DNA from 2 places in the Azospirillum aestuarii genome. Region 2 is predicted to be linked to the other one. Evidence: predicted binding sites of a transcription regulator. Region 2 holds the regulator's gene; the other holds the start of a gene.
What was found. The regulator LexA, encoded in region 2, represses DNA repair genes until DNA is damaged. The targets are predictions, from matches to a motif close to ATGTTCTANTTTGGTTC.
Positions count from the first base shown of each region.

Region 1 (5,631 bases), on a different contig from region 2:
GCCGGCGAGGCCCCACAGGTCGTCCAGCGCCGACACGCCGGCCAGCACGCGGGCGATCGCCCCGCCCTCCCCCGGCAGGAAGGCCGTCGAACCGGCCTCCGCCGTGAAGTTCACGGCCTTCACCCAAGCCGCGGTGGCGGGCGGCTGACCCTCCAGCCACGTGGCGAGGCCGGCCTTGTTCAGCGGGGTGATGGTCACGGTGCCGGGGCCGGCCGTGGCGAGCAGGGTGGCGAGCAAGGTGGGCGTCCTTCGTCAGGAAACGGAAACAGTGATGGAAAGCATGGCGCGCCGGGGCGTCCCTGAAAAGGGGGATTGCGTTCGACAGGCCCTCTCCCGCGGGAGAGGGCTGGGCTTGCCGCAAGGTCGCGAGGCAGGCATGCTCCGCCTCCCCCTCCCTTCGCGACCGAGGCGCACCCATGGACGACCTGACGCTGGTCATCGGCAACAAGGCTTTCTCATCCTGGTCCCTGCGGCCCTGGCTGACGTTGAAGCGGACGGGCCGGCCGTTCCGGGAGATCGTCATCCCGCTGCGCCAGCCCGACACCGCGGCCCGCATCGCGGAGCATTCGCCCTCGGGCCGGGTGCCCTGCCTGCGGCACGGCGACCGGGTGATCTGGGATTCGTTGGCGATCTGCGAGTATCTGGCGGAGTCCTTCCCCGAGGCCGCCCTCTGGCCGGCGGACGCCCATACCCGCGCCGTGGCGCGTTCGGTCTCGGCGGAGATGCATTCGGGCTTCGCCGCTCTGCGCACCCACATGTCCATGGACCTCAAGGCGTTCCGCCCCGGCGTGGGCCGCAACGCCGAGAGCGAGGCCGACATCGCCCGCGTCTTCGCCCTGTGGCGCGACGCACGGTCCCGCTTCGGGGCGGGTGGCCCCTTCCTGTTCGGCGGCTTCTCCATCGCCGACGCCATGTACGCGCCGGTGGTGACGCGCCTCATCACCTACGGGGTGGAGATGGACGGGCTGTGCGGCGCCTACGCGCGGGCGGTGATGGAACTGCCGGCCATGGCGGAGTGGGTGGCGGCCGCCGAGGCGGAGCCGTGGGACCTCTACGCCGACGAACGGACCATCTGACGCGCGGAAGGGATCAGGGCGTCGGCCCTCCCGTCGGTTCGTTGGCGGCGTTGCCGATCAGGCCGACCTCGCGGTAATAGCGCTCGGCGCCCGGATGCAGTGGGACCGAGACGTTGGCGACCGCCTTGGTGGCGTCGAAGCTGCGCCCCTTGGGGTGGCCCTCGATCAGCAGGCGGCGGGTGTTCTCGTGCCACAGCGCCTTGGTGACGCCATGGATCAGGGCGGGGTCGCGGTCGGCGCGGACCAGCAGTTCCGCCCCCACCCCCAGCGTGTGAATCTCCGGCACGCCGGGGTAGGTGTCGGCGGGGATGGTCTGGTCCATGTAGAAGCGCTGGCGGATGCGCAGCCGGGCGGCCATCTCGCCGTCCAGCGGGATCAGGCGGATCGGCTCGCGGTTCGCCACGTCGGTGACCGCCGCCACCGGGAAGCCGCCGACCATGAAGAAGGCGTCCAGTTCCTTCTTGGCCAACCGGTCCGCCGCCGTGCCCGGCTTCAGGTAGGCCGGGGGCCGCAACTCCGCCTCCTTCACGCCGAAGGCGTCGAGGATCGCCCGCGCCTCCACCAGCACGCCGGACCCCTCCTCGCCCAGCGAGACGGCCTTGCCCTTCAGGTCGGCCACGCCGTGCAGGTCGCTGTCGGCGCGCACGACGAGCTGGATCGCCTCCGCGTAGAGCATGCCGATGGAGCGCAGCCCCTCGAAGGGTGCCTTGCCGTGGAAGATGCCCGACCCGGTGTAGGCCCAATAGGCGATGTCGGCCTGGGACATTCCGGCCTCGATCGCGCCGGAGCGCAGCAGCTCGATGTTCTCCACCGAGCCGAGCGTGGCCTGCGCCACCGCGATCAGCCCCGGCACGCCGCAGCTTCCCCCGCGGTCGCAGGGGCGGGAGCCGGGCGGGTTGGAGATGGCGTTGGCGATCAGCCCGCCGATCGGGAAATAGGTGCCCGACGTGGTGCCCGTGCCGATCCGGAAATAGCGGATGTCCTGCGCCGCAGCACCCCTTGGCAGAAGGCCGAGCAGAGCGCCTCCCGCGACGCCAGCGAGGACCTGACGGCGGCTGGGAAGACCTTCGGGGGAAAGGCGGGGGTTGGGTCCTGCGCGCGGCACCGGCGGGTCCACCTTTCCTGTTGGCCAGCCGTTCCGGCGGCGTGGGCCATCGGCGGCGTGTTGTTGGACACGCTCTTACAAGAATACCCGCAGCCGGGCTTTTTCAAGGCGTCGGAGGCTTAAAAGACGCCCGCCAGATCAAGAACCCCGGCGAGTGCTACCGCGCCGCCACACATTTGCACCACACGGCCCGACGCCGCCTGCCCCAGCGCCACCGACAGGCCCAACCCGGCGCCGATGACCAGCAGCACGCCGGACGACAGCCCCGCCCAGAACAGCGGCCCGCCCATGTGCACATAGCCGTGGAAGGCCCCCGCCGCGGCGACCGTCAGAACGCCCAGGGCCAACGGCGCCTTCAGCCCGACGGCGACCAGCCCGCCCATCAGGATCAGCGACGCCGACAGTCCTTCCGCGGCGTAGGGCAGCCGAATGCCGATCTGCGCGGCCAGCCCGGCGGCCAGCACCGCGGTCAGCGCCGCCACCGGAAGCTGCCAGACGGAGGCACCGCCGTTCTGCCCGCTCCACAGTCCGATGGCGAGGAAGCCCAGCAAATGCTGAAGCACCCACACGGGCTCGGTCAGGCCGGTGCCGAACGGCCCGGTCACCGTCATCCGCGCCAGCGCGGGCGCGGCCCCGGCGCCGATCAGCAGAAGCGCTAAGAGAACCGCCCGGATCGCCACCATCCCCTACCCCTTTTCCCCAACGTCTTTGCGCAGCACCGGGCCGGTATGGCCGCTGCGCGGGGTGGGGTCAAGTGACCAGAGCCGAGAGCTTTAGAAGCTGGGCATCAGTAACCCAAGGGGCCGGGGCCGTACTGGCGGAGGTCCTGCTGCTTGCGGAGCAGGTCGCGCTGCTGCAGCGGGTCAAGCCGGCCCATGGCGTCGTCGGTGCGCAGCCGGTCGACCTCCGGGCTCATCAGGTCGCGCTTGGCGCGGTCGGTCAGCCCCTGGGTGGAGCCCGGCGCCGGCAGGGCGGGCGTGGCCGGCTGGTCGATGGGCGGCGGCGGCGGTGACGAACTGCCGCGGCGACGGACCGGAGGCGGCTGGTTGGGCGCCTGCGAGGCGTCGGAGAGCTTCTGCGGCGGGGTGGGTGGAGGTTCCGGCGCAGGGGTGGTCGGGCGGACGTTCTCCTCCGCCTGGATCTGGCGGAGCGTCTTCAGCCCGCCGCTTTGTGCGGCCGCCGGCGGCGCCGCCTGGGCCCGCCCCGGCATCTCGTCGTGCACCTCGGTCGCGCAGGCCCCCAGCGCGAGGGCGGCGAGCGCGACGGCGACGGGCAGGAGCGCGGCGGTGGGCGCGGCGGTGGGGCGGATCGGTGTCATACCAACCATGTCGTGCCCCGCGGAGGCGTGACAAGACCCCCTGTCCATCTCCCTCTTCCTGGTCAGGCCGTAAGGAGACTCCCACCCGCCGGCTTTTGCCGCTAGAATGTTCTTGTTTTGTTCGAGATAAAACGGTTTGCGTCCACATCGGCGAAGGGAGGGTTGGGCATGACGGAACGGACGGCGCGGCGCATCCTGTCCCTGTGGCTGCCGCGGCTGCCCACCGACGCCCACAGCCGCCGCCATCCGGCACTGTGCGGCCATCCCCTCGCCGCCATCCTGGCCGAGCGCGGGCGGCTGGCCGTGGCCGCCGTCAACCGCGCCGCGGCGGAGGCCGGGGTGCGGCCCGGCATGAGCCTGGCCGACGCCCGCGCCATCGAACCCGCCCTGGCCGTCTTCGACGCCGAGCCCGAGTCGGACGCCCGCCTGCTGGAACGGATCGCCGGCTGGTGCACACGCTACACCCCCTGGACCACCCCGGACGGCCCCGATGGGGTGGCGCTGGACATCACCGGCTGCGCCCACCTGTTCGGCGGGGAGGAAGCCATGGCCGCCGACCTGACCGCCCGCCTGACCGCGGCGGGCTTCGAGTCGCGGCTGGCGGTGGCGGACACGCCCGCGGCGGCCTGGGCGCTGGCGCGGTTCGGTAGGAAGGCCCCCACCCTCCCGCTTCGCGGGTCCCTCCCTTCCCCGCTCCGCAGGGGAGGGATAGATAGCTCCCTCCCCTGCGGAGTGGGGAAGGGTCGGGGTGGGGGCAACCGGGCCGACACCCTCCTCTCTCCCCTCCCCGTCGCCGCGCTGCGCCTGCCGCCCGCCACGGTGGACGGGCTGGCCGCGGTGGGCTTGCGGCGGATCGGGGACCTGCACGCCGTCCCCCGCGCCACGCTGGCCGCCCGTTTCGGGCCGGAACTGCTGCGACGGCTCGACCAAGCCTATGGACGGCTGGACGAGCCGCTGTCGCCCCGCCTGCCGGTGCCGCCGCACAGCGTCCGCCTCGCCCTGCCCGAGCCGCTCACCACCGCCGAGGCCATCGCCGAGGCGCTGCGCCGCCTGCTGGCCACCCTCTGCGCCGGGCTGGAGAAGAGCGGAGAGGGCGCCCGCCGCCTGCGGCTGGAGCTGCACCGGGTGGACCGCCGGCTGGAGGACGCGCCCCAGACGCTGGCCATCGGCACCGGCCACCCGGTGCGCCGCCCGGACGCGCTGATGCGGCTGTTCGCCCAGAAGCTCGACCGGGTGGAGCCCGGCCCCGGCCTGGAGCTGATGGTGCTGTCGGCCACCGAGGCCGGTCCGCTCGCCGCCGCGCAGGCCGCGCTGGATGGCGGGATAGATGGGCAGCCGGAACTGGGCGAGCTGATGGACCGGCTGGCCAACCGGCTGGGGGCGCGGGCGGTGCTGCGGCTGGTCCCGCGGCAAAGCTGGCTGCCGGAGCGCAGCGTGGCCCCCGCCTCGGCCTTCGCGGATGCCCCCGGCGGTTCCCTGTGGCCCGCTGACCGCCCGCGCCCGGTGCGGCTGCTCGCCCCGCCGGAGCCCATCGAGGCCATGGCCCTGGTTCCCGACGACCCGCCGGTGATGTTCCGCTGGCGCGGCACCCAGCACCGTATCCGCCTTGCCGACGGGCCGGAGCGGATCGCGGCCGAGTGGTGGCGGAGCGACGGCGAGCCCCGCGACTATTACCGCGTCGAGGACGAGGCCGGCCGCCGCTTCTGGGTCTTCCGCCAGGGGCTGTACCGGCCCGGCGTGGTGGCGCCGTGGTTCCTGCACGGCTTCTTCGGGTGACGGGGCCGTCATGACCCCCTACGCCGAACTCCAGGTCTCCACCAGCTTCACCTTCCTGGAGGGCGCGTCCCACCCGGACGAGCTGGCGCTGACCGCCGCCGCCCTCGGCCACGCCGCCGTTGCGGTGACCGACCGCAACTCGCTGGCTGGGGTGGTGCAGGCGCACGCCGCCGCCCGCAAGCACGGCCTCCGCCTGATCGTCGGCTGCCGGCTGGACCTGACCGACGCGGACAGCCTGCTCGCCTACCCCACCGACCGGGCGGCCTACGCGCGGCTGTCGCGGCTGCTGACGCTGGGCAAGCGGCGGGCGCCCAAGGGGGCCTGCTTCATCGCCCGCGCCGACGTGCTGGACCATG
Region 1 covers NZ_JAEPIV010000003.1:154,800-160,430, forward strand. The annotation lists gene JJL56_RS10065 (leucyl aminopeptidase family protein) at 1-237, opposite strand, end outside; gene JJL56_RS10070 (glutathione S-transferase family protein) at 417-1,076, shown strand; gene JJL56_RS10075 (TAXI family TRAP transporter solute-binding subunit) at 1,090-2,181, opposite strand; gene JJL56_RS10080 (HupE/UreJ family protein) at 2,301-2,864, opposite strand; gene JJL56_RS10085 (hypothetical protein) at 2,969-3,499, opposite strand; gene JJL56_RS10090 (Y-family DNA polymerase) at 3,668-5,275, shown strand; gene JJL56_RS10095 (error-prone DNA polymerase) at 5,286-5,631, shown strand, end outside.
Region 1: JJL56_RS10090 (Y-family DNA polymerase) is a predicted target of LexA. The motif match lies at 3,606-3,622, and genes of this name have one in related genera.

Region 2 (5,631 bases):
CCGGCTGGCCCTGGAGGCGACGCCGGCGCGGGTCCGCCTGCATCTGCCGGCCAAGGTGGCGCCGCCGGAGGCCGGGACGGTGGTCCGGCTTCGCGCCATGCTCCACCCGCCGGCCGCTCCGGCGGAGCCGGGAGCCTTCGACCTGCAGCGGCGCGCCTATTTCGAAGGCTTCGGCGCGGTCGGCTTCGTCATGGGGACACCCGTCGCGCAGGAGGCGCCACCGCCCGGCGGCTGGCGCCGGGTAACGGTGGCCTTCGAGCAGGCCCGCGCCGCCATCGCCGAGCGGGTGCGCGCCGTCGTGGCCGATCCCGCGGAGGCCAGCGTCACCGCCGCCCTGCTGAACGGCGACGCGGCGGCGATTCCCGGGCCGATGATGGACGCCTTCCGCGACAGCGGTCTGGCGCATCTCCTGTCGATCTCCGGCCTGCATGTGGGGATCGCCGCGGGGATCGTCTTCTGGGTGGTGCGGGCGCTGCTGGCGCTGGTTCCCTGGGTCGCGCTGCGCTGGCCGATCAAGAAGATCGCGGCGTTGGCCGGCATCCTGTCGGCGATCCTCTACACGCTGCTGGTGGGGGCGCCCTTGCCGACGCTGCGGTCGGTTCTGATGACCGGCCTCGTCATGGGCGCGGTTATCGCCGACCGGTCGCCGATCAGCATGCGGCTGGTCGCCTTCGCCGGCATCGTCACGGTTCTTTATGACCCGGAGGGGATGCTGGGGCCGAGCTTCCAGATGTCCTTCGCGGCGGTCGTCGCCCTGATCGCCGCCTTCGAACGGTTCACGCCCTGGGCGGTGCGCCAGCGGCGCGAGATGGGCTGGCTCGGCCGAGGAACGATGACGCTGGGCGGAATCGCCTTCTCCAGCGTGGTGGCGACGGTCGCGACGACGCCCTACGGGCTCTACCATTTCCAGCAGGTCGCCTTTTACGGCGTGCTGTCCAACATGGTGGCGATCCCCATCACGACGGTGTGGATCATGCCCTTCAGCCTGCTCTCCTACCTGCTGCTGCCCTTCGGGCTGGAGGGGCCGGCGGTGACGGCGATGAGTTGGGGCGTCCGGCTGGTCATCGAAACGGCGGAGCGGACCGCGGCGCTGCCCGGCGCCACCGCGTTCCTGCCGGCCATGCCGGACGCCGCCATCGCGGCGGTCACGCTGGGCGGGCTGTGGCTGGCCATCTGGACGGGGCGCTGGCGCTGGCTGGGGCTGGCCGCGGTGGTTGGAGGTCTGGTTGCGCCGGTCTTCGCGCCGCGGCCCGACATTCTGGTGTCGGAGGATGGGACGCTGATGGCCGTGCGCAGCGCGGAGGGAATGCTCAGCCTGTCCGCCGCCAGCGACGGGCGGATCGCCAACAGCTGGAGGCGGCGCGACGGCATGGAGAAACCGGAGGAAAAGGCCGGGCAGGATGTCTGGCCGCTCGCCGGGGTGAGCCTGGACGGGCGGCTGCGCTGCGACGCTCTGGGCTGCCTTTATCGCGTGGAGGGAAAGACGGTGGCACTGCTGCGCCAGCCCGACGCCTTGCCGGAGGACTGCGCGATGGCGGATGTGGTGGTGACCGCGGCCCCATCGCGCGGATGCCGGGCGCCGCTGGTCATCGATCGCTGGCGCCTGCGGCGGGAGGGTGCGCACGCCCTTTACCTGTCGGACAAGGGCATCCGGGTGGAGAGCGTCCGCGGCCAGCGGGGGGACCGCCCATGGACGATGGGCGGAAGGCTTCCCGATGGAAGGGCCGGGGGGCGCTGAACCGCCGCCCCGGTGCGTCCTGTGCTCAGTACTTCCGCACCAGGCCGACGAGGCGGCCCTGCACCCGAACCCGGTCGGCGCCGAAGATGCGCGTCTCGTAGGCGGCGTTGGCGGGTTCCAGGGCGACGGTGTTGCCCTTGCGGCGCAGGCGCTTCAGCGTGACCTCGGCGTCGTCGACCAGGGCGACGACGATGGAGCCGTTGTCCGCGCTGTCGCAACGCTGGATGACCACCGTGTCATGATCGAGGATTCCGGCCTCGACCATCGAATCACCGGCCACCTCCAGCGCGTAATGGTCGCCCATGCCGAGCATGGCGGCCGGAATGTCGACGAAGGCGGAACCGTCGCGCAACGCCTCGATGGGCGTGCCGGCGGCGATGCGGCCATAGAGCGGAAGCTGCACCGATTCGGACGCCGGATTCGCCTCCCGCCCCGCGAAGCTGAAGTCGCCCTTGATGACGTTGGGCTGGAACTTGGCGCGCGGCGGCCGGGTCCGGGCATTCTCCAGCCCCTCCGGCAGGCGCAGCACCTCCAGCGCGCGGGCGCGGTGGGGCAGGCGGCGGATGAAGCCGCGCTCCTCCAGCCCCGTGATCAGGCGGTGGATGCCCGACTTGGACTTCAGGTTGAGAGCGTCCTTCATTTCGTCGAAGGAAGGGGACACACCGCCCTGCCCGAGCCGCTCGTTGATGAAAAGCAGCAATTCATGCTGCTTGCGCGTGAGCATTTGTGCCTCCCGACCGGTTCCGCACTAGATATGGAACAAAAGCAAAACGTTCCCTTATGTTCTAGTTTGGTTCTTAACCCCCGTCAAGCCCTACGGATGAAATCAATCGCAAATCGACGGACAGGACTCCAAAGCGATTGCCAAAGGGATTGGGGGTGCGGAATGGATTAAAGCGACAGGACACCGCCGCTCAACGGGATCACCGTCACGCGCTCGCCTGCGGCGGTGGCGGTTGCCTGCGGTTCGCGGACGATCAGCGCGTCGGCCTGGGCCAGCCGGGACATCATCGCACTGTCCTGACGCGGGAAGGGGGTGGCGACAGGCTCGCCATCCGGTCCGGGGGATAGGGTGGCGCGCAGGAAGTCGGTGCGGTCGTCGTTGGCCTTCAGCGGCGCGCCGAGTCGCGCCATGAGCGTGGCGTTCTCGGCGGGCAGCCCCTGGAGATGGCGGAGCAGCGGCACCAGGAACAGCACGGCGGCCACCCCGGTGGACACTGGGTTGCCGGGCAGGCCGAGCAGCGGCACGCCGTTCGCCGTTCCGAAGATCAACGGCTTACCGGGCTTCATCGCGACGCGGTAGAAGTCCAGCGACAGCCCGCCCAGCACGTCGCGGACATGGTCGTGCTCGCCTTGCGAGGCGCCGCCCGTGGTCACCAGCAGGTCGCAGCCGGCCGCCCCGGCGGCCATGGCGGCGAGATGCTCCGGATCGTCCTTGGCCACGCCGAGATTGTGGGCGAGCCCGCCCTGGCTGGTGACCAGCGCGCACAGGCCGAGCGCGTTGGAGCTGACGATCTGGCTCGGCCCCAGCGGATCGCCGGGCAGGGCGATCTCGTCTCCGGTGGCGAGCACGGCGACCCGCGGGCGGCGGTGGACGCGCAGCCAGGGCAGGTTGGCCGCCGCGGCCAGGGCGACGTCACGGGCGGTGAGCAAGCGCCCCTTGGGAAGCACGTCCTCACCCGCGGTGAAGTCCAGACCGGCGGGGCGGATGAAACGGCCCGCGGGCACGGCACGCCCGACGCGCACGCGGTCCCCGGCGTCCTCGCAATCCTCCTGCATCACCACGGCGTCGGCCCCGGCGGGCAGGGGGGCGCCGGTGAAGATGCGCACGGCCTCGCCCGCGCCGACCGTTCCGGCGAAGGCGTGGCCGGCGGCGGACTCGCCGATCCGGCGCAGCGTGACGGGCGCATCCGCCGACGCCGGAACGATGTCGGCGGCGCGGACGGCCCAGCCGTCCATGGCGGCTGCGGCGAAGGGCGGCTGGGTCAGGCGGGCGACGGCGGGTTCCGCCAGGACGCGCCCCAGCGCGTCGGGCAGCGCCACCGTCTCCGCCGGCAGGGCGGTGAAGGCGGCGAGGATGCGGGCGCGGGCCTCCCCGACCGAGATCATCGCGCCGGGCGCCATCAGACCGCGCTCCCCCAGTCGCCGCTCTTGCCGCCGGCCTTGTGGAGCAGTTTCACCTCGGTGATGGTCATGCCGCGGTCCACCGCCTTGCACATGTCGTAGACGGTCAACGCGGCGACCGACACGGCGGTCAGCGCCTCCATCTCCACACCGGTCTGCCCCCTGAGTTTGCAGGTGGCGGTGATGTCCACGGAGTTGCGCTCGGGGTCGCAGGTCAGGTCCACCTTGACCGAGGTCAGCATCAGCGGATGGCACAGCGGGATCAGGTCCGGCGTGCGCTTGGCCCCCATGATGCCGGCCAGCCGGGCCACCGACAGCACGTCGCCCTTCTTGACGCCGCCCTGCAAGATGAGCGCCAGCGTTTCCGGCTGCATCAGGACGGAGCCGCGGGCTGTTGCCGTGCGTTCCGTGTCGGCCTTGCCGGACACGTCCACCATCACCGCGCGGCCTTCGGCGTCGAAATGGGTGAAGCCGCTTGCGGGCTGGTCGGTCATAGGGGTTTCTCCATGAACAGGCTCAGCGGGTCCGGGCCGTAGGGGCCGAACGGGCCGCGGTCGGCGAAGCCCTGTTTGCGGTAGAGCGCGATGGCCTCGTCCTGATAGACGCCGGTCTCCAGCCGCAGCAGGGACAGGCCGGCGGCGCGGGCCTCGTCCTCGATGCGCTCCAGAAGGCGGCGCCCGATCTGGCCGCCGCGCGCGGTCGGCTGGACGAACATCCGCTTGACCTCGCCATAGCCGCCGTCGGTGTCGATGCGCATGGCGCCGCAGCCAACCACGGTTCCCGACCGCCGCGCGACCAGGAAACGGATGTCCGGCTTGGCCAGCGATTGCAGGTCGAGCAGATGGTTGCTCTCGGCCGGGTAGAGGTTGCCCAGATAGCGGTCCAGCTCCTCGATGAGCCGGACCACCTCGTCCTGGAGCGGACTTTCACGGGCAATGGTCACGTTGGGCACGGCGTCGCTCCTCCCCATTGCTTTTTTTATTCGGTGTCAGGCGAGCAGGGCGCGGGTGGCCGCGGTCACATCCTCCTGCCGCATCAGCGATTCACCGACCAGGAAACAACGCGCGCCCACAGCCGCCATGCGCGACAAGTCCGCCGGGCTGTAGAGACCGCTTTCGGCGACCAGCATCCGGTCGGCGGGCACATGGGCGGCCAGCTCCTCCGTCGTGGCGATGTCCACCGCCAGCGTCTTCAGGTTCCGGTTGTTCACGCCGAGCAGCGGAGTCTTCAGCGCCAGCGCGCGGTCCAGCTCCTCGCGGTTGTGCACTTCGACCAGCACGTCCAGGCCCCAGGCGATGGCGGCATCCTCGATCTCCGCGGCCTGCGCGTCGCTCAGCGCCGCCATGATGATCAGGATGCAGTCGGCGCCGAGCGCGCGGGATTCGGCGATCTGGTAGGGATCGACCATGAAGTCCTTGCGCAGCACCGGCAGGTCCACCGCGGCGCGGGCGGCCAGCAGATAGTCGTCGCAGCCCTGGAAATAGGGCTCGTCGGTCAGCACCGACAGGCAGGTGGCGCCGCCCTCGCGGTAGGCGCGGGCCAGCGACGGCGGGTCGAAGTCCGGACGGATCAGGCCCTTCGACGGGCTGGCCTTCTTGATCTCGGCGATCAGTCCGTAGCGGCCCCCGTCCACCGTGCGGCGCAGCGCGCGGATGAAGCCGCGCGCCGGGTCGGCGCTGCGGGCGGCGTCCTCCACCGCGGGCAGCGGGCGGGCGGACTTGCGGGCTTGGACCAGCGCGCGCTTGTCGTCGCAGATGCGGGTCAGGACG
Region 2 covers NZ_JAEPIV010000006.1:17,980-23,610, reverse strand. The annotation lists gene JJL56_RS13700 (ComEC/Rec2 family competence protein) at 1-1,738, shown strand, start outside; gene lexA (transcriptional repressor LexA) at 1,764-2,462, opposite strand; gene JJL56_RS13690 (molybdopterin molybdotransferase MoeA) at 2,630-3,847, opposite strand; gene moaC (cyclic pyranopterin monophosphate synthase MoaC) at 3,862-4,356, opposite strand; gene JJL56_RS13680 (GNAT family N-acetyltransferase) at 4,353-4,814, opposite strand; gene trpC (indole-3-glycerol phosphate synthase TrpC) at 4,851-5,631, opposite strand, start outside.